Regions from separate parts of the Streptococcus milleri genome, predicted to be linked through region 3. Evidence: predicted binding sites of a transcription regulator. Region 3 holds the regulator's gene; each other region holds the start of a gene.
The links. Region 3 encodes NrdR, which represses ribonucleotide reductase genes. Its sites were predicted from a motif close to ACACNATATATNGTGT; they were not measured.

Region 1 (8,279 bases), 720 kb from region 3:
GACCGTGGCTATCTTTCTCAATACATGGTAACAGATAATGAAAAAATGGTTGCTGATTTAGATAATCCATATATCTTGATTACAGATAAGAAGATTTCTAATATCCAAGAAATTCTTCCTTTGTTGGAAAATATTTTGAAAACAAGCCGTCCGCTTTTGATTATCGCAGATGATGTAGATGGTGAAGCTCTTCCAACTCTTGTACTGAATAAAATCCGCGGTACTTTCAATGTAGTCGCTGTGAAGGCACCAGGATTTGGGGATCGTCGTAAAGCGATGCTAGAAGATATTGCTATCTTGACTGGCGGTACAGTGATTACAGAAGACCTTGGTTTGGAATTGAAAGATGCAACGATTGAAGCACTTGGACAAGCCTCAAAAGTAACTGTGGACAAAGATAGCACTGTTATCGTTGAAGGCTCTGGTGATGCCGAAGCGATTGCCAACCGTGTGGCTGTTATCAAATCCCAAATCGAAAGTTCTACATCTGACTTCGACCGTGAAAAGCTCCAAGAACGCTTAGCGAAATTGTCAGGTGGTGTGGCTGTCATCAAAGTTGGTGCTGCAACAGAAACAGAACTCAAAGAAATGAAACTCCGTATTGAAGATGCCCTCAATGCAACTCGTGCAGCTGTTGAAGAAGGAATTGTTTCAGGTGGTGGAACAGCCTTTGTCAATGTTTTAAGTGCCGTTGAAGCACTAGACTTGTCAGGTGACGAAGCAACTGGTCGCAACATCGTTCTTCGAGCATTGGAGGAACCTGTTCGTCAAATCGCTCTAAATGCAGGATTTGAAGGTTCTATCGTCATTGACCGCTTGAAAAATTCGGAAGCAGGGACTGGTTTCAATGCTGCTACCGGTGAATGGGTGAATATGATTGATGCAGGAATTATTGACCCAGTCAAGGTTACTCGTTCTGCTCTTCAAAATGCAGCTTCAGTAGCGAGCCTCATCTTAACAACTGAAGCAGTTGTTGCTAACCAACCAGAACCAGCTAGCCCCGCTCCAGCAATGGATCCAAGTATGATGGGTGGAATGATGTAGTTTAAGAAATACAGTTCTTAATCATGTTCAATTTTGTACAAGATTACTTTTATATTAAAGTGTAAGCGTATCCTCAAGGATATTAAAAAGAGAAGTGGTGATGGATTCAATAAATCCAAGCTCGCTTCCCTTTTTATTATTTTTTAGTTTGGGCACATAAGATAGGTACAGAGAAGACAAACGAAACAGAATGATTGTTCATTGAATATTAGAGATTTATTCTCTCTTGCTGAATAAATTCGTGTTGCCTGTGAATGATATTCTATTCTGTCTATTTGTCACTACTCCTTTTCTGTGGTAAAATAGTGATACATTTCTAAGGAGAAAACGATGATTGATGTTGAAGAAATTCTGAATAAAATGAATCCCAACCAAAAAATAAACTATGATCGTGTCATGCAGCAAATGGTCAAAGTTTGGGAATCAGATCAGAAGCGTCCTACGATTTTGATGCATACCTGTTGTGCACCCTGTTCGACCTATACTCTGGAGTATTTGACCCAGTATGCGGATGTGACGGTTTATTTTGCTAATTCAAATATTCACCCTAAGGCAGAATATCAGCGCCGTGCCTATGTTGCACAAAAATTTGTTCATGATTTCAATGAAAATACTGGTAATCATGTTCGATACTTAGAAGCTCCCTATGAGCCACAGGAATTTTTCCGGACAGTACATGGCTTGGAAGAAGAGCCGGAAGGTGGCGATCGTTGTAAAGTTTGCTATGATTATCGCTTAGATAAGACAGCACAAGTGGCTGTTGATTTGGGATTTGACTATTTTGGAAGCGCCCTGACCATCAGTCCTCATAAAAATTCGCAGACGATCAATAGTGTTGGAATAGAAGTACAGAAAGTTTATGCAACGCAGTATCTTCCTAGTGATTTCAAGAAAAATCAGGGTTATAAACGCTCGGTTGAAATGTGTGAAGAGTACGACATTTATCGACAATGCTATTGTGGTTGTGTTTTTGCGGCGCAGGCACAAGGAATTGACCTCATTCAGATAAAAAAAGATGCAGTAGCTTTTTTGAAGGGGAAAGATTTAGAAAAAGATTATTCGCATATTAAATTTACTGTCACAAATGGAGAATGCTAAAAATAACACTTGTACTAGAGTTGATCGTGTTTCTTCTTACAAGGTTGTTTTTGTTTGTACATTTAGAAGTTTTATATCTTGACGTCATCAATATATTGTGTTATTATTTTTTTTAGCACAATATATGGTGTTTTTATTGAAGCTGATGACCTGATATTAGATAGATTTTGGAGGTGCAGGAAGATAGTGATTATTTTAGCGGGCATGATTGGGGTAGGTAAGACGACTTACACTTATCGATTAGCCGAGGAATTAGGAACGCAGCCATTTTTTGAACCGGTAGAAGAAAATCCTATTTTGGATAAATATTATGAAGACCCAGATAAATATGGCTTTGCTTTGCAGATTTATTTTCTAAATAAACGCTTTAAAATGATCAAAGCGGCTTATCATGACGACAATAATATTCTAGATCGTTCTATTTATGAAGACGCTTTGTTTACTTATATCAATACACTCAAGGGAAGTATCAGTGAGCAAGAGTATGATATCTACTTGGAACTTTTGGACAATATGATGGAAGAAATCCAAGGTCTGCCTAAGAAAGCGCCAGATTTGTTGATCTATTTAGACGGTAGTTTTGACCACATTATGGATAATATCAAAAAACGTGGTCGCGATTATGAGCAACCAAATGAAGAAAATGGACTCGCTGACTACTATCAACTGCTTTACAAGCATTATCAAAATTGGTATGAGGATTACAATTACAGTCCTAAAATGAGAATTGCAACAGATAATTTGGATATTGCAGATCCAAATGATTGGAATCAAGTCTACCAACAAATTCAAGAAAAAATGAGAACAATTGGGCTTGAGAAATAAATTCAATCAAGAAAGTCTCGAAATCACTTCGAGATTTTTGTATATATAAATAAAAAGGGAGATAGATGATAACGGATAGACAAGCGAAAATTCTTCAAGAAGCAAGAGATTTTGTTTATGCTGAATTGAAAGACGAGATGAGTGGGCATGACTGGTGGCATATTGTGCGTGTCACAAACAATGCTGTAGAAATCGCTAAACAAGAACAAGCAGATGTTTTTATTTGTGAGCTAGCTGCCTTGCTGCATGATATAGCTGACGGGAAATTAAATGAGAATGAAGGGGTGGGCTTGCAAAAGGTCAAGCAATGGCTACAGAATCATCAGGCTTCAGATGAGGAAACAGCTCATGTACTGGAGATTATTGCAACGATGTCATTTAAAGGTGGACATCAGCAGAAAAATGTCAGCACTTTGGAGGGGAAAATTGTTCAAGACGCCGACCGTTTAGATGCGATTGGAGCAATTGGAATAGCTCGAGCTATGGCTTATTCTGGATATACGGGCAGACCCATTCATGACCCTGCCTTGCGACCACGAGAAGATATGACGGTAGAAGAATATCGAAGTAATCAAGGAACAGCAATTCTACATTTTTATGAAAAGTTGTTGAAGTTAAAAGATTTGATGAATACAGACTATGCTAAGCAATTAGCAATAGGTCGCCATCACTTTTTGGAAGAATACCTAGAGCAATTCTACGCAGAATGGGATGCGAAAAAGTGATAATTAAAGAGACGAAAAAGCTGAGAATATGATTTCCTAGCTTTTTTGAATGCGATAGAAATAGCAACTAGATTATTTACGAAAGGCATCAATAATGTAGGTGAAGCCAGCAACTAAAAATGCAAAGGCAACGACATAAACGATAAAGACACTTGTAGCTACTGGATTGAACAGAATCACTAGACCTAGTAAAAATGCAAGCAAGGCTATCCACATGATATGGCTACCAATAATAGGGAAAATCAATCCCAGACGATTGCCTTTAAAGAAAGCAATAATGGCTTCTACAATTAACCAAATTCCTAAAATGGTCGGAATGACGACCGGCAGGGTCACAAAGCCATAAGCAACGAGGTAAAGAGCTAAGAGAAGATTAACAAACCATTGGAAAAGATAAACAGGTGAGCGAAGCTCTTTTGGCACAGAGAAATAGCCTAAAATAGCTGCTATAGAAGCAAACGGTAAACCAAATGCAATCCACCAGCTGTAAGCAACAAGATTAGCTGCTGGGTTTGTAAATAGGAAAAGTGCTAAAAGGACAAAAACAACTCCTGCAAGGAATAGCAGTAAATGATTAGAAAATTTCATTTCAATACCCCCCTATATAGTATAGTTTGAGGATGAAAGCGTTTTAACTTTTTTGATGGGAGATGTCAAGAAAGGAAATAGATAGTTTGAGAATTTTAGTATGGCTTTTTGTGGAACAAAAAAGGATGTTTTATTATTTTTTGTAACTATAACAAGGTTAGAAGATTATAAGTGAGAACAACAAAAAAGCCTATCATATAGGCTTTTTACTTAAATTTTATTATGCCCCCTACAGGGCTCGAACCTGTGACCCATGGATTAAGAGTCCACTGCTCTACCAACTGAGCTAAGGAGGCAACAGAAAAAGCTGTATTGGTGCCGGACCTTCACGATTTGTATTGAACCCGCACAATTAAGCAGGTGGGCAACTCGCTCTAACTGAAGCTGCTTCCGCGTGAAACGGCCTGCAAGCTGTTAGAAGTCTTTTGTTTCCCTAATAATACAAAAAATAGTCGGTCAACACTTAAGTGTGAAGTCGTACACCACAGCGTTTCTATAATTATGATACCACAATTTTTGAAAAATTCAAGAGGAAAAATTGTTTTTTTGCAAACGATACCATGATTTTTTAGTTATTTTTTAATTGCTCAATCTTATTTTTAGTCATGCCAAGGGCTCGTTCGTACTTTCCATTTTCATTCGGAGTGAAATAATCGGCATTTTTTATTTTTTCAGGAAGATAGTCTTGCTGAACCCAATTACCAGAGTAGTTATGCGGATATTTGTAATCCTGAGCATTTCCCAGCTCCTTGCTGCCAGCGTAATGACCGTCTCGTAGATGGCGAGGGATAGGCAAGTTCCCATTTTGTCGCAAATCAGAAAGAGCTTTATCTATAGCTACTATGGCAGAATTAGACTTAGGAGAAAGCGCTAGGTCAATGACGATATTGGCAATGAGGATGCGAGCTTCGGGGAAGCCGATTTTCTGAGCAGCTTCAAGTGCGGTCACTGTATGAATCTGAGCATCGGGATTTGCCAGACCAATGTCCTCATAAGCAATGACCGTCAGACGTCGTGCGAGACTGGGAAGGTCTCCAGCTTCAATCAAGCAAGCTGCATAATGGAGACTGGCATTGACATCAGACCCGCGGATAGACTTCTGTAAGGCGGACAGGACATCATAGTGACCGTCTCCGTCCTTGTCCATAGTGATGTAGCTCTTTTGCAGGCTGTTTTCCATAATATCCAGAGTGATATGGCGAGCCCCTTCAGTATCCTCTTTGGTAGAGAGGACTGCTAAATCTAGAGAATTAAAGGCTGAACGCAGGTCACCGTTCGTGGAAGTGGCAATGAAATCCAGAGCATCATCATCTAGTTGGACAGGAAAATCAAAACCTCGTTCGGTGTCCATCAGGGCTGTTTGAATAGCTTGTTTAATATCGTCATTTGTCAGAGGCTCCAGCTCGAAAATCTGTACCCGGCTGCGAATAGCGGGAGTGACGGAGAAAAAAGGATTTTCTGTCGTGGCACCAATCATGATGACCAGACCGTTTTCTAACAGAGGGAGGAGGAAGTCCTGCTTTGTCTTATCCAAGCGGTGAATCTCATCTAAAAGCAGCACCAAACCACCAGAGAACTTGGCTTCTTCTGCAATCTCTTGCAGGCGCTTCTTACTATCAACGGTAGCATTAAAGGTCCGAAAAGCAAATTTGGTAGTTCCTGCAATGGCCGAGGCAATTGAAGTCTTGCCAATTCCTGGCGGACCATAGAGAATCATAGAAGACAGGCGATTGGCTTCCACCATGCGACGAATGATTTTTCCTTCACCGACCAGATGTTTTTGACCGATGACCTGATCGATATTTTTAGGTCGCATGCGAATCGCTAAATTTTCTGGCATACATTTTCCTCCTTACTGGTATTCTTTTCAACTGTTCTGATTTATGTTACTATAGTTGTATCTATTTTAACACATTTTAAAGGATTAGAGAGAGGCTGGCTATGGCGAAGTATGGATTTTTGGATATATTAGATAAAGAAATGGAGAAAAGCTTTCCATTTGACTATGAAATCAATTGGGACAAGAAAAACCATGCAGTAGAGCTGTCATTTCTCTTAGAAGTGCAAAATGCAAATAGCATAGAACTTTTAGATATAGATGGGGAAAGTAGTGCAGAAGATATTTTCTTTGAAGAAAGCGTTCTCTTTTATAATCCTGCTAAGTCTCACTTTGAAATAGAGGATTATCTAACAGTTGTCCCTTATGAGCCAAAGAAAGGTTTGTCTCGTGAATTCCTGACCTACTTTGTGGACTTTTTGAAGCAGACGGCCGAAGAAGGGTTAGATGCTCTCATGGACTTTCTAGCAGATCCAGTGGCAGAAGAATTTGAAATTGTCTGGAATAATGAAGCTTTTGAAAAAGGCGGAGCAGGGCTGACGGAGACGGAATTTTATCCATATCCGAGGTACTAAAACACAAGGGTGTCCAAGAAGACGACTAATTGTACGGAGGAAGGTAAGAATGAGCGATATGACTGTTTTGCATCAAACGTTTGATTTCTCAGGCTGTAAAATTGCTTTGCTGTATGGCGATACAATTTTGACCATTTTAAGAGACGATATTCCGACAATTCCTTACCCGAATATGTGGGATTTTCCCGGCGGTGGGAGAGAAAAGGACGAGACGCCTTTTGAGTGTATTAAAAGAGAAGTTTTTGAGGAGCTCGGTATTGAACTCAAAGAGGAATCTATTACATGGGTCAAATGTTATCAGGGATTTGTTCATCCTGAGAAAGTTTCTATTTTCATGGTGGCTTCTATTTGTCAAGAACTGATAGATCAGATTGTCTTTGGTGACGAAGGACAGGGCTACAAATTGGTAAATATAGAAGAATTATTAGCGGATGAAAAGGTCATCCAGCAGTTGAAAAGTAGATTGGGAGATTATTTGGAGGTGCAGATATGATTCATATAGAACAAGCAGAAGCTACAGATTTAGAAACCATTATCAGTATTCAACGTGCTAGTTTTAAAGCTGTCTACGAAAAATATCATGACCAGTATGACCCGTATCTGGAAGATAGGGAGCGGATTAAGTGGAAGTTGGTGGAACGTTCTAATAGTTTTTACTATTTTGTCAAAGACGAAGAGGAAATTGTTGGCTTTCTTCGCTTGCAGACCAACGATGCGCGAATAGAAGGTTGGCTTGGGACAGCTGCGATTTTACCTCAGTATCAGCGAAAAGGCTATGGCTATGAAGGGATTCACCTGCTTGAGAAAAAATTTCCGACGATTACTCAGTGGGATTTATGTACGGTTTTCCAAGATGAGCCTATGGTCAAATTTTATGAAAAATGCGGCTATCATCAAACGCATACTGAACCAGAGCAAGAGGGCATGGATATGGTTTATATGACGAAGGAAATTGAGTAGAGACTGGTAAATGAGGAGTAGTTGATGTGGAGTTTGGAGGATATTAAAAATATAGAGATATGGGAAAATTAACATACAAAACGTACTCATGGGATAAAGAGTTTGAAATCAAAGGTAATTTTTCAACTGACAAAACAAAAATTATTAGTGATGAGGGAAATAGCGGTATTTTGACTTACTCGCCTGAAGAGATTGTGTTAGAAATTTTTGAAGAGTTTCCTGATGACGATGTTATTAAAGTTAATTTTGGGAATCCAGTGGATAAAATTTATGGATTTGATTCCACTGGCAAACTCTTGATTTTGGAATCTTATGGTAGTCCGTTTGGAACTTATAATATTCCAGGCTTTCCGATGAGGAAATATCGTATTAAAAATTTTAAAATTTTCACTATTGATTATAATTCTTTAGAAAATGATGGGAACTTTGAGCAGTTACTGTCACAATTGATTGATCAGTTAGAAGATACTCAGATTCAAAACTATGAATTTTCTTTCGATCATATAGAGGATTGGATTGGTAAGTCTATTGTTAATACCGAACGAGATTTTGAACAGCAAGATTTTAATATCAATGTAAATCTTTCAAATTACCCTGTGAATCAAGTTGTCATAGAGTCTGAAAATT
Region 2 (8,279 bases), 110 kb from region 3:
GGTCTTAGTATCATGGCTCCCACGAAAATAAGAGCGCACCCGATTGCGCAAATTCTTAGCCTTACCTACGTAAATAATGGTACCATTTTTATCTTTGTGAATATAGCAACCTGGACTGGTTGGCAGCAATTCTAATTTTGATTTAATCAAGTTATTCATAATTATCATTATAGCAAAAATGAGCAAAAGGAAGTAAAAAGGAACACAGAAAGCCTAAATGATTTGCAATATAAAGAAAGAGGACAACAACGCCCTCTTTCAATAACTGAGATTCCAATTGTCTTAATTGACAATGGTCTTCGTTTCGATATTATTCAAAATCAAGATATTCTTTTTCAAGTTCAAGAACTTCTTCCATCGTTGCACATTCTGTAAGAGCACGTTGAGCGAGTTCTTGCATCTTCTTCGTATCCAATTTCTTCATCAAGCTACGTGTACGAAGAACAGATGTTGCACTCATTGAGAACTCATCCAGACCGATACCAACTAGAAGCGGAACAGCAGTTTGATCGCCTGCCATTTCACCACACATACCAGCCCACTTACCTTCAGCGTGAGCAGCTTTGACCACTCGATCCACTAAGCGAAGGATAGAAGGGTTGTATGGTTGGTACAAGTAAGAAACTTGTTCATTCATACGGTCAGCAGCCATTGTGTATTGAATCAAGTCATTGGTACCAATTGAGAAGAAGTCAACTTCTTTTGCAAATTGGTCAGCAAGCATTGCTGCCGCTGGAATTTCAATCATGATACCAACTTGAATATTGTCCGCAACTGCCACACCCTCTGCAAGCAATTTAGCTTTTTCTTCTTCCAAAATGCCTTTTGCAGCACGGAATTCAGTCAACAAAGCAACCATTGGGAACATGATACGCAATTGTCCATGCACAGATGCACGCAAAAGTGCACGTAATTGTGTGCGGAACATTGCATTTCCTGTTTCAGAAATAGAAATACGAAGAGCACGGAATCCAAGGAACGGATTCATTTCTTTTGGCAAATCAAAGTAAGGAAGTTCTTTGTCTCCACCGATGTCCATTGTACGGACAACAACTGGTTTGCCATTCATTCCTTCCAAGACAGCCTTATAAGCTTCATACTGCTCATCTTCTGTTGGGAAATCTTGCGAATCCATATAAAGAAACTCAGTACGGTAAAGCCCGACAGCTTCTGCGCCATTTGCATTCACACCTTCGACATCTTTAGGTGTACCGATATTTGCAGCCAGTTCAAAATGTTTTCCGTCAGCTGTTACTGTTTCAGCATCTTTCAGCAAATCCCATTCAGCTTTTTGCTTTGCATAGGCTTCACCCGCTGCTTTAAAGGTTGCAACTTGTTCTTCTGTTGGATTGATAATAACCTCACCAGTAATTCCATTCACGGCAACTGTATCACCGTCTTTTACTAATTCGGTAATGTTATTTGTTCCAAGAACCGCAGCAATTTCAAGAGTACGAGCCATAATAGCTGAGTGACTTGTACGTCCACCAATGTTGGTTACAAAAGCTTTAACAAAGTTTTTATCTAATTGAGCGGTATCAGAAGGAGTCAAGTCATGGGCAATCACAACTACTTCTTCATTAATCATAGCAGGGTTTGGCAAGCGTACACCAAGCAAGTGAGCCAACACACGTTTGGTCACGTCGCGAATATCTGCCGCACGTTCTTGCATGTATGGATTATCTTCCATATTTTCAAAGAGAGTGATGAACATATCTGTTACTTCTTTCAGACCTGCTTCAGCATTCACTTTTTTTGCACGAATTGTTTCTTTAATCTGACCAATCATTTCTGGGTCAGAAAGTACCATTAAATGAGCATCAAATACTTGAGCTGCTTCTTCTCCAAGGCTTTCTACTGCTTTCTCACGGATAACAGAAAGCTCGTTCTGTGAAGCTTCAAGAGCTACATCCAAACGAGCCTCTTCTGCATTTGTATCTTCGACTGAAGCAGTCTCAAATGATAAATCCGGTTGAACGAGTAGATATGCCTTAGCAACAGCAACACCGTCAGATGCTGCAATTCCTTTTAGCATTTCTGTCATGTTAAGCCAATCCTTCTTTTGTCATTGTTTCTGCGATTGCTACAATTGCATCATCAGCGTCTGCACCTTCTGCAGTAATTGTTACATCAGCCCCTTGACCAACACCAAGGCTCATAACACCCATGATTGATTTAAGGTTTACTGATTTACCTTTGTATTCAAGAGTAATATCTGAAGCAAATTTGCTAGCAGTTTGAACTAACAAAGTTGCTGGACGTGCGTGAATACCTGTTTCTGCCACAATGTGGAAATCTTTAGAAGCCATAGTTTGACTCTCCTTTAATGTAATCTTTTTGGGGTCTCATGTGATAACCCTTACAATTCTAGATTATAACATCTTTGTAAAATTTTTTCAAGAATTTTATGTGTATTCAGCAAGTCTTTTTTATGAGAATTACTGAAATTTCATTAAAACGAGATTTTCACTATCCAATTGATTGATACATTTTCAATCCACTATTCGCCAAGGAAAACTTAATCTAATGATGCCAAAAATAGGACTTCATTCTGTCTTTTTCCTTTTTCAAGAAAACACTATATCTAGTATCATGGTATTTAAAACCCCAAAACAAAACACAATATTTAGAACATAATAGTTGACAAAATTCCCTGCTTTGGATATACTAATTCCATACTGAATTTAAAGAAATTAGGAGTTCATTATGGTAACTATTTACTCAAAAAACAATTGCGTGCAGTGCAAAATGACAAAACGCTTCTTAGACACTAACCATGTGGAATATCGTGAAATCAATTTGGACGAACAGACTGAATACATCGATCATGTGAAAAGCTTAGGCTTTAATGCTGCTCCAGTCGTTCAAACTCCAACGGAAGCATTTTCCGGTTTTCAACCTGGTAAATTAAAAAAATTATCATAATTTATGACATGTACCTAATGGGAGAAATGGTTAAAACTGCGATAACTAGACAAGACCTTCTCCGTTCACTTTTTATACTCGGAAGAGTACCTTTGATGAAAACTTTGTTTTCTTCGTTCACCACCTCAACACTTTTCAAAACTGTTGAGTAACTTTGTGGGGTGAGACTACGAACTAAAATTTTCAATTTTTAGTTCTTGCCCACCCCTCTTTCTTTTGCCAATAGCAAATCTAGTATTTAGAAAAGGAACACTATGGGACTCAAACAATTAGAAGATGTGACGTATTTCCGTCTCAATAATGAAATCAACCGTCCAATCAACGGACAGATTATGCTTCACAAAGATAAGGAAGCCTTGGAAGCATTCTTTAAAGAAAATGTTGAACCAAATACGAAAAAATTCTCTTCTATCACAGAAAAAATTCACTATTTAATTCAAGAAAACTATTTAGAAAAAGAATTCATCCAGCTTTATTCACCTGAATACATCGAAGAGCTAGCCAGCTTCATTCATGAACAAGATTTTCATTTTAAATCTTTCATGGCAGCTTATAAATTCTATAATCAATATGCTCTCAAAACAAATGATGGTGAATATTACCTTGAAAGCATGGAAGACCGCGTTCTTTTCAATGCGCTCTATTTTGCCGACGGTGATGAAGCAATTGCCAAAGATATTGCCAATGAAATCATTCATCAACGGTATCAACCAGCAACTCCAAGTTTCTTGAATGCCGGACGTGCTAGGCGTGGTGAATTAGTTTCTTGTTTCTTGATTCAAGTCACTGATGATATGAATTCAATCGGTCGTTCTATCAATTCAGCTCTGCAATTATCTCGGATTGGCGGTGGCGTTGGGATTTCCCTCAGTAACCTGCGGGAAGCGGGTGCCCCTATCAAAGGTTATGAAGGAGCTGCTTCTGGTGTGGTACCAGTTATGAAGCTCTTCGAAGACAGTTTTTCGTACTCTAATCAATTAGGTCAACGTCAGGGAGCCGGTGTTGTTTATCTCAACGTTTTTCACCCAGATATTATCGCTTTTCTTTCAACTAAGAAAGAGAATGCCGATGAAAAAGTACGAGTAAAAACCCTTTCTTTAGGTGTTGTCATTCCAGATAAATTTTATGAATTAGCTCGCAAGAATGAAGAAATGTACCTTTTCAGTCCGTATTCTATCGAACGGGAGTATGGCATTCCATTTGCCTACATTGACATTACCGAAAAATATGACGAATTGGTTGCCAATCCTAAGATTAGTAAAACGAAGATTAAAGCTCGTGATTTAGAAACTGAAATTTCCAAGTTGCAGCAGGAATCTGGCTATCCTTATGTAGTTAATATCGATACTGCTAATCGTGCGAATCCAGTAGACGGCAAGATTATCATGAGCAATCTTTGCTCCGAAATCCTGCAAGTCCAAGAACCAAGCCTCTTGAATGACGCTCAAGAATTCGTTCGTTTAGGAACAGATGTTTCTTGCAATCTCGGCTCTACCAATGTGGTTAATATGATGACTTCGCCAGATTTTGGTAAGTCTATCCGTACCATGACGCGGGCGCTGACATTTGTTACAGACAGTTCTCACATCAAAGCTGTTCCGACTATTGATCATGGCAATAGCTTAGCTCACACTTTTGGGCTAGGTGCCATGGGCTTGCACAGTTATCTGGCTCAACAATTGATTGAATACGGATCAGCTGAATCTGTTGAGTTTACCAGCATTTACTTTATGCTCATGAATTATTGGACACTTGTTGAGTCCAATAATATTGCCCGCGAGCGCGGGGTGGTTTTCCATAACTTTGAAAAGTCTGATTATGCAAATGGTTCATACTTCGACAAATATGTAACTGGTGAATTTGTACCTAAATCTGACCGAGTTAAAAAACTCTTTGAAAATATCTTTATCCCTTCTGCTAAAGACTGGGCAGACTTGAGAGATAAGGTCATGACGGACGGCCTTTATCACCAGAATCGCTTAGCTGTTGCACCGAATGGCTCTATCAGCTATATCAATGATGTCTCTGCTTCTATCCACCCTATTACGCAACGCATCGAAGAACGACAAGAAAAGAAAATCGGAAAAATCTACTATCCAGCAGCTGGTCTATCAACTGAGACGATTCCTTACTACACCAGCGCTTATGATATGGATATGCGTAAAGTCATTGACGTTTATGCAGCAGCTACTGAGCACGTAGATCAAGGATTATCTCTGACCCTCTTTATGCGCAGCGACATTCCACAAGGACTCTACGAATGGAAAACTGAAAGCAAACAAACCACGCGCGACCTGTCTATCCTGCGCAACTATGCCTTTAACAAGGGCATCAAATCAATCTATTATGTCCGTACCTTTACAGATGACGGCGGTGAAGTCGGAGCCAACCAGTGCGAGAGCTGCGTGATTTAACGAGATTTAAAATTTCTAAAAGCCTTTCAGAACAAATTTAAACTATCTGTAAACAATAAGAATCAACTGGAATAAAAGAAAGTAATCAACATGAAAACCTATTATAAAGCCATAAACTGGAATGCCATTGAAGATGTCATTGACAAATCTACTTGGGAAAAACTGACCGAGCAGTTCTGGCTCGATACACGAATCCCCCTCTCCAACGATTTGGACGACTGGAGAAAATTATCACCTGAAGAAAAAGACCTTGTTGGTAAGGTCTTCGGCGGATTAACATTATTGGATACGATGCAATCCCAATCAGGTGTCGAAGCTATCCGAGGAGATATTCGCACACCTCATGAAGAGGCTGTGTTGAATAACATCCAATTCATGGAGTCTGTTCACGCTAAGTCGTATTCATCTATTTTCTCAACCCTTAACACGAAATCAGAAATTGACGAAATTTTTGAATGGACCAATACAAATCCTTATTTGCAAAAGAAAGCAGAAATTATCAACGAGATTTACCTTAATGGAAATGCTCTTGAAAAGAAGGTTGCTAGTGTCTTTTTAGAAACCTTCCTCTTCTACTCTGGTTTCTTTACTCCGCTCTACTATCTTGGAAATAACAAATTAGCCAATGTAGCTGAAATCATCAAATTGATTATCCGCGATGAATCTGTCCACGGAACGTATATTGGCTATAAATTCCAATTAGGCTTTAACGAATTACCAGAAGAAGAGCAAGAAACATTCCAAGAGTGGATGTACGACCTGCTCTACACCCTCTATGAAAATGAGGAAGGCTACACAGAAACCTTATATGACGGTGTCGGCTGGACAGAAGAAGTCAAAACTTTCCTTCGTTATAATGCTAATAAAGCTCTCATGAATCTTGGTCAAGACCCACTTTTCCCTGACACGGCTGATGACGTCAATCCGATTGTCATGAATGGTATTTCAACCGGAACTTCTAACCACGACTTCTTTTCTCAAGTCGGAAACGGTTATCTTCTTGGTGAAGTTGAAGCCATGCAAGATGATGATTACAATTACGGGTTATAAAATATCAATTAACAAAAATAACATCTAATAACACAAAAACACGAATGAAGCAAGACCAGCAAGTAGCTGAAACTAAAATCGTTCGTGTTTTTATTATATTATTGTAAATGATTGTACTATTTTTACATCGCTATCGAAACATCGCAAACAGCATAACGAGAGCTGCTGGTGTGTTGTTTAAAATATGCACAGCTATTGAATCTTTCAGATTTCCTCGACGTGCAAAGGCAGCATAAAGCACTAATCCCATGGCAAAATAAAGTGGAAACTCTGTCCATTTTGAAATATGAGGAAGTGCAAAAATGATAGATGTTATGATGGCTGCTGATATTTTTTGATCTTTCTCAAAGAAAAAGATTGTCGCGAAACCACGGAATACTAATTCTTCAATCACCGGAGCTATTATTGCAACAGTTACTACATATAACAGAGCAAAAAAGATATGATTAACAGACATAATTTTTCCTAGACTTTGTAAAGCACTATCGTTACTGGTCGTACTTTGCCCTGTTAAAAAGATGTTTAGATAAGTTCCTAAAACCGCTACTACTCTTGCTGCTAAAAAGAACAACAATGCGTTCCCAAAATCTCCCCAAGAAAATGACAGGACTTTGATATCCTCTGAGACATGTGTCTGGTATCTCCTCCATAAAGTGCGGATAGCAAAAAACATGAGCACAAGGTAGGCTAACACCAGTAAAATTTCTATATACACGGGCAAATCTTGCCCTCTAGCTAGAAACAACATAGGAATGCCATTGATAGCCATGACTAACACAATTAGTCCCAATAATTTTACAATTCCAAGTCCAATATGGGCTATTTTTTTCATTAAAATTCTCCTCGTATAACTAGTTATGTTTCATAAGATTGGGACAGAACTTATCTTGAAAAATTTAAGTTCGTAGTCCCACTCCCGCAAGGTTGAAGCTGAGACAAAAGTGCTCGGCTTCCTTTGTTTATTAAAACGCAGTGGTTGAGTGGACTCTAATACGTTGATAAATCAACTTTTACAGTCCTACTCAACCGTGCGGAGGTGGGACGATGAAATCAAGTTTCTACGAAACTACTGATTTCTGTCCCACTCTCAATCACCTACCATGTCATTCACTTATCACTAAATGGGATAGAGGCAGAGATACTTTTTGACTAGCCTTATTTAAAGTATTTCTTTATCATAGAAATATTTACTACATTGATGTAAAGGTGGATAAAGACCACGATTGCAATAGGAAGGTATTGAACTTCACGTAACAGAAGCGAAATAGTGAACAGGAGGATGTAAAGCGCTGGCAAAATGAATTGATTCAATTGAAAAAGAATCTTAAAGCTCTGCTCATAATGTGCTTCTCTTTCTGCTTCATCATAGATCTTCATCAAGGCTAAAACATCTTCGGGAAATGTAACGATTGGCAATTTAAAATGGCGAACCTGCTCAATTGTATTTTGGAGACAATATTGTCCATATAGGATAAAAGCAAGTGCTACATAAGGAAATAAACTGCCTGTAATCAAAACACTATTTTTAGTAATGAATACATTAAATGATGTTAGTATATCAAAAATCGTCAAGATTGTCACAACGTCTAATAAAATAGTACCATATTCCAGATTTTTGAATATCTTCTGATAAAGTTGTTCATTTAATTCATCTCCATTTGTTGACTGCTTTTGAATTGTTCGACTAGACTGTAGTAAATAAATCGTCATACAGAATAAAAGCAGATTGAGCACACGAATAATCCAACCCCAAAGTATGCTATTTAAAAAGATTGGAAAATGGAAATTTCCGAGCCAACTACTTGCTACAAAAATTCCTAGCAAAACACTCACTACTAGTAAACTATTAATTTTCATCTATTTTGTCATCGCTATTCTCCTTTAGATAAA
Region 3 (8,279 bases):
AAGACTTACTTGACTCAGGTGAAGTGATTCCCGAAACTCTTCCGAGTCAAATGACAGCTTCACAAGCTGCGGAAGTGAGCTACAAAGGTGTAACAGAAGAAGTTGAAACGGTTGCTGACGGTGAAGTCATTGCTATCTCTGATGTGAAAGATCCTGTCTTCTCACAAAAAATGATGGGTGACGGATTTGCAGTTGAACCTGAAAATGGGAATATCTACTCACCAGTAGCAGGTACTGTTACAAGCATTTTCCCTACAAAACACGCTCTTGGTCTCTTGACTGATAATGGTCTTGAAGTGCTTGTTCATATCGGACTTGATACAGTCAGTCTTGAAGGTAAACCATTTGAAGTACATGTTGCAGAAGGACAAAAAGTTGCAGCAGGTGATCTTCTTGTGACAGCTGATTTAGAAGCTATCAAAGCGGCAGGTCGTGAAACTTCAACAGTTGTTGTCTTCACAAATGCACAAGCTATTAAATCTGTAACGGTTGAAACATTCGGCAAAGTAGCAGTGAAAACGGTTGTTGCTAAAGTAGAATTGTAAATAGAAAAGAGAAATCATGGCAAAATTCCTGACTTTAAATACTCATAGTTGGATGGAAGATGAGCAAGGAAAAAAGCTAGATCAACTAGCTGAGCGGATTCTTCAAGAAAAATATGATGTCATTTGCCTGCAGGAAGTCAATCAAGAAATGGAGTCTGAACAGGTTGTTCAGGCTCCATTTTATCATGCGGTAGATGGCGCCATTGCGATTCATAAAGACCACTTTGCACATTGTCTTGTGGAGAGATTGGTAGAGAAAGGTCTTATTTATCATTGGTCTTGGGCTTATAATCATATTGGTTTTGATCGGTTTCATGAGGGAGTTGCTATTTTATCCTTAAATCCATTGAAACCAAGGGAGTTATTGGTTTCAAATGCCAACGATCCAACGGATTATCACACTAGAAAAGTACTTTTGGCGGAAACAGAAGTTGATGGACGGCTTGTAACGGTGGCTTCCTGTCATCTTTCCTGGTGGAATAAAGGCTTCCAAGAAGAGTGGGCACAGATAGAAGAAGAATTGTTACAATGCAACATGCCTTTGGTATTGATGGGAGATTTTAACAATCCTGTCGGTTATGAAGGCTATCAGCACATTCTAAGAAGTCCACTTGCTTTGCAAGATAGTCATGCTGTTGCTGACACAGTCGTTGGTACAGCAACGGTTGAAGGCGATATTGCTGGCTGGGCTGGAAATAAGGAAGCTCTAAAAATTGATTATATCTTTACAAGTAAAGATTTCAACATTGAAAAATCTGCTGTTGTTTTTGACGGCAAAGCAACACCTGTTGTTAGTGACCATTTTGGGTTAGAAGCAGAAGTTGCATTTTAACAACCAAAAACGGGAAGTTCAAGATAAAACTTCCCGTTTTTGGTTGTCATTCTTTAGAGGTGTGTCGTTTTCCAGCATTGATAGCGTCGGCCTCGGTCATGGTGACTACTCTGTCAAACCGTGTATTGCGTGGCATATTATCTAAGCTGTACCAATAAACATCAGCAGTTCCGTTACGAGCTACATAAACGGTTCGTTCCTGCTGTTGAGCTTCTTGTGCTGTAGCAGCCTCTTGTTGTTGCTGCGCTTGAGCGGCAGCTGCTTCTTCTTGTTTTCGTTTTTCTTCTGCTTGTCTAGCTATTTCTTGTTCTTTTTCTGCTTTTTCTGCAGCCTCTTTTTCTTGCTTAGCTTTTTCCGCTTCCTTTTTCTTCTTTTCCTCTGCGGCTTTCTCTTTCTTTGTCTGTTCCTCTTTTTTACCTAGAGCAATATATTGCTCGTTTTCTTTTTTGTAGGAGTCAAACTCATTTTTTAATGTTTTGTAGTCTTTCGCGGCTTCTTCATTGCTTTTTGTTAATTTTTGAATCTGTACCTTATATTCTTTCTCGTCCTTCTGCTGGTTTCCCATGGCAGAAAACGATCCCAATAAAAGAACTACTAGCGTTAGAATAGCGATATTCTTTTTGTCTTTAAAAAAGGCAACAGAAAAAAATCTTTTCATCATAATTCTCCTTAAAATGATAACGTTTACAATTTATTATATAAAATTTCTCGAGAGAAGTAAATAGGATAACGGATTATTATATGTTTTCGTGAGGAAGGTCCTATCTTTTGTTATTTCTTAAAACATGGTATAATGAAGTATTAAGAATTCAGGAGGGAAGCAGATGCGTTGTCCTAAGTGTGGTGGTAGTAAATCAAGTGTTATTGACAGTCGGCAAGCAGAAGATGGTAATACAATTCGTCGTCGTCGTGAGTGTGATGAATGTCAGTATCGCTTTACGACTTATGAACGTGTAGAAGAACGGACGCTCGTTGTCGTTAAAAAAGATGGCACGCGGGAACAATTTTCAAGAGACAAGATCTTTAATGGAATCATTCGTTCGGCGCAAAAACGTCCTGTTTCTAGTGATGAGATTGAGGAAATTGTCAGCAGAATTGAGCAAAAAGTGCGCAGCAGCAATGAAAACGAGATTGCAAGCGAGTATATCGGTGGTTTAGTAATGGAAGAGTTAGCGGATTTAGATGAAATTACTTATGTTCGTTTTGCTAGTGTTTATCGTAGCTTTAAAGATGTGAGCGAGTTGGAAAACCTCTTGAAACAGATTACAAAAACAGCGAAAAAGAAAAAGGAACAATAGATGAAACCGAATGATCAATTTTCTTTTGTGAAGAATAATCTGATTAGCCAGGACAGCACCAATTTGATTCGTCTGTATTTGCCAATTTTAGGGCTTGAAGCGACCTCTATCTATCAGTATTTTCTTGCTTTTTGGGACAATGGGAAATCATCTTACACCTTTGGGCACATTTTGAATCATCTCAATCTGGGGATGAATGCCTTGCAAAAAAGTTTAGAAATGTTGTCTGCTATGCAGTTAGTAGAGCTTTATCATACGGAGAATCATTTTCAGGTCTATTTGCAGCCCACACTATCGTCTGGTGAATTTTTAAGCAATCCTGTTTACAAGCGCCTGCTAGAAAAGAAGATTGGTGAAGCTGCGGTAGAGGCTTTGTTACCTAGTCACCCAAATGGTGAGAAGCAAGATGTGAAGCTGTCAGAGATTTTTCAAGTGGAAGATGCAAAGGCAGAGACGCAATCAAAACAGAATCATTTTGACTTGGATTACTTTAAACAATTGATGGCGCGAGAAAACTTGCGTTTTGAAAACGAAAAAGAAGATTTGCTGGTACTTTTTGCTATTTCAGAGCAACAAAATTGGACTTGGTATGAGACCTACTTGTTGGCTAAGGAGACGGCTGTCGGTCATGTGATTTCAACCAAGCGAATGAAGCAAAAATTAAATCAAAAGCCTGCTGCAAGCGGATTTTCTAACGCTGAACAAACGATTATTCGAGAGGCTAAGAGTAAGTCAGCCATGCAGTTTTTAGCAGAAATTAAAAAAACTAAGTATGCGACAATCACACGAGGAGAACGTCAGTGTTTGCAAGAATTGGCAAATTTGGGACTGTTAGATGAAGTGATTAATGTGATTTTGCTGTTGACTTTTAACAAAGTGGATTCGGCTAATCTCAATGAAAAATACGCTTTGAAAGTAGCAAATGATTTTTCATATCAAGAAGTGACATCAGCAGAAGAGGCAGTTTTGCGAATTCGTGAGCGAAATCAACAACCAAGCAAAAAAGCAAATCAAACGGCTACTTCAAAGAGCAATGTTCCCGACTGGAGCAATCCTGACTATAAGAATGAAACAAGTGCTGAAAAGCAGGCTGAGCTAGAGGAGCAAAAGAGAAAACTTTTAGCGAAATTAGACCAAGGAGGTGACTAGATGGAGAGTGTTGGACAAACGATGGCGCATAGGAAACAAGCTCGTCAATTTAACTATGAAGAGTTGGTGAAGCAAATCGTAGCCGATCCAGATGTAGTGGCTTTTATCCAGTCTGAGCGATTAACACCTGCTGAAATCAAACGAAGCATTTCTAAGTTTAATCAGTATATTTCTGAACGCAATCGATTCTTACTGGGAGATGAAGCGTATATTGCTAAGGGCTATAAGCCAATCTTGGTGAAAAATGAGGGTTATGCGGATGTTTCTTATGAAGAAACTCCAGAATTAGTTGAAGCGCAGAAACAGGCAACCATCAATGCACGTTTAAACTTGATTAGTCTTCCTGCTAGTCTCAAGGAAGCTAGTTTGGCAAAAGTGGATTTGGACGATGTTGGTCGTTACAAGGCTTTTGAGTTGCTGACGAATTTTGTGGCAGATTATCCAAACTACAAAAAAGCGATTTACCTTTATGGTGATTTTGGCGTAGGGAAAAGTTACATGATGGCGGCTTTGGCACATGATTTGTCGGAAAAACGTAGTGTTTCTACGACCTTGCTTCATTATCCTAGTTTTGTTTTGGATGTAAAGAATGCTATTTCTTCCGGTCTAGTTAAGGAAAAGATTGATGAAGTAAAAGTAGCGCAAGTATTGATTTTGGATGATATTGGTGCGGAGCAATCAAGTCCGTGGATGCGAGATGAGATTTTGCAGGTTATTTTGCAGCACCGGATGCAGGAAAATTTGCCAACTTTCTTTACATCGAATTTTAATTTTGCGGATTTGGAACGGCATTTTGCGACATCCAAAAACGGAGATGAAACTTGGCAGGCTCGTCGAGTCATGGAAAGAATAAAATTTTTAGCAGAGGAAGTTCGTCTGGAAGGAGAAAATCGCCGATGAATGAAACGATTGATTTGATGAAAAAACATACTTCTGTTCGTCGTTTTACAGAGGAGCAGATTTCAGATGAGGATTTGGAAGCGATTATTGATGCTGGTCGGGCAGCCTCCAGCTGGAAGAATTTCCAGTCTTATTCGATTATCGTTGTTCGTAGTCAGGAAAAGAAAGCAGCCTTGTTTGATTTGGTGCCTCAGGAGGCTATTCGTCAGTCGTCTGTTTTTCTTCTTTTTATCGGAGACCTCAATCGAGCTGAGAAAGGTGTGCGACTTCACACAAATGCCTTTTACCCACAAGGAGTGGAAAATCTTCTGATTAGTTCTGTTGACGCTAGTCTGGTCGCGCAGAATACTCTTTTGGCGGCTGAAAGTCTGGGATATGGCGGGGTCATCATTGGCTTGATTCGCTATGCTTCTAGGGAAATAGCAGAGCTGTTTAATTTACCAGATTATACGTATCCTATTTTTGGAATGGCTTTGGGAAAGCCAGCTCAGCACCATGCTGTTAAACCACGCCTGCCGTATGAAACAGTCGTTTTTGAGGAAGATTATCAAGAACAGGATGCGTCTGTTATTCAGGCTTATAATCAGATTCAGGCAGACTATGCTGGAGATCGAGCAACTGATACATGGAGCGAGCGGTTGACGAATCAATTTGCTCAAAATCCCAATCCTGCTAGCCAGAATCTATTACAAGACAAGAAATTATTATAAAGTAAAGGAAGTGAGACCAAAAACAGTCATTTCGAAGCAATTCGATTTTGTTGGTTCACCCCGCACAGCTCGAAAGGTTTGGGGAATCTTTCGAAGTTGGAAATAGTCAAGTGAAACTTGACGTCAAAAGAGTTGTAAAAGCTGATTTATCAGCACATTAGCCCCCACTTAGCAGTGATTGATTGGCACTAAGGTGCTAATCAATTGTGCATGGGAAATTCTAAATTGACTAAAGTCAACAGAGTTTCTCCAAATCGCTGCGTCCTGTAATTATAACTACATAAACAAGTGAAGCTGAGCATTTTGTCCCAGCTTCTTGGAATAGAAAGAGGAACACTATGGCTTTACCAACTATTGCCATTGTCGGCCGTCCTAATGTCGGCAAATCAACACTTTTTAACCGGATTGCCGGGGAGCGGATTTCGATTGTTGAGGATGTTGAAGGAGTGACCAGAGACCGTATTTATGCAACGGCTGAGTGGCTGAATCGCAAGTTTAGCATGATTGATACAGGCGGGATTGATGATGTAGATGCGCCTTTTATGGAGCAAATCAAGCACCAAGCAGAGATTGCTATGGAGGAAGCGGATGTCATCGTTTTTGTGGTGTCTGGAAAAGAAGGTATTACAGATGCGGATGAATATGTGGCTCGTATGCTCTACAAGACCCACAAGCCGATTATTCTAGCGGTTAATAAAGTAGATAACCCAGAGATGCGTAGTGAAATTTTTGATTTTTATGCGCTTGGTTTGGGTGACCCTTATCCCGTTTCTTCTGTTCATGGGATTGGAACGGGGGATATTTTAGATGCCATTGTTGAAAATCTCCCTAATGAAGAAGCCGTTGAAAATCCAGACATGATTAAATTCAGCCTCATCGGTCGTCCCAATGTCGGCAAGTCTAGCTTAATCAATGCGATTTTAGGAGAAGACCGTGTGATTGCTAGTCCTGTGGCTGGAACTACTCGTGATGCGATTGACACGGTCTTTACGGACAATGAGGGACAAGAATTTACCATGATTGATACAGCAGGTATGCGCAAGTCAGGCAAGGTCTATGAAAATACAGAGAAGTATTCTGTTATGCGATCTATGCGAGCGATTGACCGATCTGATGTGGTGCTTATGGTGCTCAATGCTGAAGAGGGCATTCGCGAGTATGATAAGCGGATTGCTGGTTTTGCTCATGAAGCAGGTAAAGGAATTGTTATCGTTGTTAACAAGTGGGATACGCTGGAAAAAGATAACAAGACCATGCAAAATTGGGAAGCCGATATCCGAGACCAGTTCCAGTACTTGTCTTATGCCCCGATTATCTTTGTATCAGCTCTGACTAAGCAACGTTTGCATCAATTGCCAGGCATGATTAAGAGAATTAGTCAAAGTCAAAATACTCGCATTCCGTCAGCTGTTCTCAACGACGTCATCATGGATGCCATTGCGATTAATCCGACACCGACCGACAAAGGCAAACGGCTGAAAATCTTCTATGCGACACAAGTTGCGACAAAACCACCAACCTTTGTCATCTTTGTCAATGAAGAAGAGCTCATGCACTTTTCTTATATGCGTTTCCTAGAAAATCAAATCCGCAAGGCTTTCGTATTTGAAGGGACACCAATTCATCTCATTGCCAGAAAGCGGAAGTAGGGCGGAGCTAGCTAAATAAGGCTGAACATAAAAATAGTAGAAGTGGTACAGTACAAGATAACTAGTCTAATGTACTTATGTGAGAAAGAAATATGAATTGGATAAATATTGCTAAAGTGGTGCTCATTGGAATTGCAAGTGCAGCTTATGTGAATATTCACTATGATGATAGAAAGTACAAACCGTTTGGTTTTCGCTATTGGTTATCACTTTTTAGTCTGATAGTTGTAGGAATTGCACATCTTTTCTTGGCTGCTATAACATTGGGCGTCATTTGGCTTATGATAACAAAATTCTCTATACTTTTACTGGGAATTTGGCTCCTTTTAGTATTCTTAGTAATAGGAAATACAATATTGCTAGTCGGTTTTATGAAAGTGTTGATTGCACGCACTAAGCACTATAAAAAGCTCAACAAGGATATTTTCTAAAAGAAAGCGAGGCGAACCTTGCTTTTTTTCTTTATACTGAAAATATGGTATAATGAATAGATAAAATAAAGGTGGTACTTATGGCAAAATTGATTCCTGGAAAGATTCGGACAGAAGGAATTGCTCTTTACGAAGCAGGGAAAATTGAAATTCTCAAAGTGAAAGATCAGATGATTTACAGCCGAGTGGAAAATCACAATCTGCGATATAGCTTGGATGATGAAGCCATTTTTTGCGCCTGTGATTTTTTTCAAAAAAAGAAATACTGTGCTCATCTAGCAGGCTTAGAATATTTTCTAAAAAATGATCCTGAAGGGAAAGTCGTTTTGGCAAATCTAGAAGAGGAGCAGACAACTTCAGAAGAAACTCAAACGAAGGTCTCATTTGGCAGTCTCTTCTTGGATAAAATCCTCCAGACAGAAGATGTAGCCGTTCGCTATGAACTGTCTGCTGTCGGGCAAGAAGATGATTATACAGGACAATTTTTGTGGACCTTGCGTATCAGTCGTTTACCAGATGAGCGCTCCTATGTTATCCGAGATATTCGTGCTTTTTTAAAGATTGTTGAAAAAGGCGATTATTATCAAATCGGCAAGCACTATTATGAAAAAATGCAATTAGCCGCTTTCGATGAAGCTAGCCAAGAGGTGATTCAGTTTTTACGAGGACTTGTTTCTTATCAGCATGATCAAGATGCTTCTTTTATCTTTCCAAATGCAGCTAGACATCTTTATTTTCCGTCTAGTCTGTTTGAAGAAGGCGTGA

Region 1: EL087_RS01185 (deoxynucleoside kinase) is a predicted target of NrdR. The motif match lies at 2,258-2,273, and genes of this name have one in related genera.
Region 2: nrdH (glutaredoxin-like protein NrdH) is a predicted target of NrdR. The motif match lies at 2,576-2,591, and genes of this name have one in related genera.

The regions. Positions count from the first base shown of each region.
Region 1 is NZ_LR134288.1:222,687-230,965, forward strand. It holds gene groL (chaperonin GroEL) at 1-1,044, shown strand, start outside; gene EL087_RS01180 (epoxyqueuosine reductase QueH) at 1,375-2,142, shown strand; gene EL087_RS01185 (deoxynucleoside kinase) at 2,329-2,967, shown strand; gene EL087_RS01190 (HD domain-containing protein) at 3,033-3,692, shown strand; gene EL087_RS01195 (DUF308 domain-containing protein) at 3,765-4,280, opposite strand; tRNA gene EL087_RS01200 (tRNA-Lys) at 4,504-4,576, opposite strand; gene EL087_RS01205 (replication-associated recombination protein A) at 4,849-6,120, opposite strand; gene EL087_RS01210 (DUF3013 family protein) at 6,222-6,692, shown strand; gene EL087_RS01215 (NUDIX hydrolase) at 6,742-7,185, shown strand; gene EL087_RS01220 (GNAT family N-acetyltransferase) at 7,182-7,652, shown strand; gene EL087_RS01225 (HEPN domain-containing protein) at 7,712-8,279, shown strand, end outside.
Region 2 is NZ_LR134288.1:1,252,611-1,260,889, forward strand. It holds gene uvrC (excinuclease ABC subunit UvrC) at 1-159, opposite strand, end outside; gene ptsP (phosphoenolpyruvate--protein phosphotransferase) at 311-2,044, opposite strand; gene EL087_RS06095 (phosphocarrier protein HPr) at 2,046-2,309, opposite strand; gene nrdH (glutaredoxin-like protein NrdH) at 2,707-2,925, shown strand; gene nrdE (class 1b ribonucleoside-diphosphate reductase subunit alpha) at 3,180-5,339, shown strand; gene nrdF (class 1b ribonucleoside-diphosphate reductase subunit beta) at 5,430-6,389, shown strand; gene EL087_RS06115 (CPBP family intramembrane glutamic endopeptidase) at 6,520-7,221, opposite strand; gene EL087_RS06120 (DUF3169 family protein) at 7,545-8,246, opposite strand; gene EL087_RS06125 (helix-turn-helix transcriptional regulator) at 8,236-8,279, opposite strand, start outside.
Region 3 is NZ_LR134288.1:1,359,707-1,367,985, reverse strand. It holds gene EL087_RS06695 (PTS transporter subunit IIBC) at 1-545, shown strand, start outside; gene EL087_RS06690 (endonuclease/exonuclease/phosphatase family protein) at 562-1,377, shown strand; gene EL087_RS06685 (hypothetical protein) at 1,424-2,035, opposite strand; gene nrdR (transcriptional regulator NrdR) at 2,202-2,675, shown strand; gene EL087_RS06675 (hypothetical protein) at 2,676-3,824, shown strand; gene dnaI (primosomal protein DnaI) at 3,825-4,724, shown strand; gene EL087_RS06665 (NADPH-dependent oxidoreductase) at 4,721-5,434, shown strand; gene der (ribosome biogenesis GTPase Der) at 5,773-7,083, shown strand; gene EL087_RS06655 (hypothetical protein) at 7,176-7,514, shown strand; gene EL087_RS06650 (DEAD/DEAH box helicase) at 7,595-8,279, shown strand, end outside.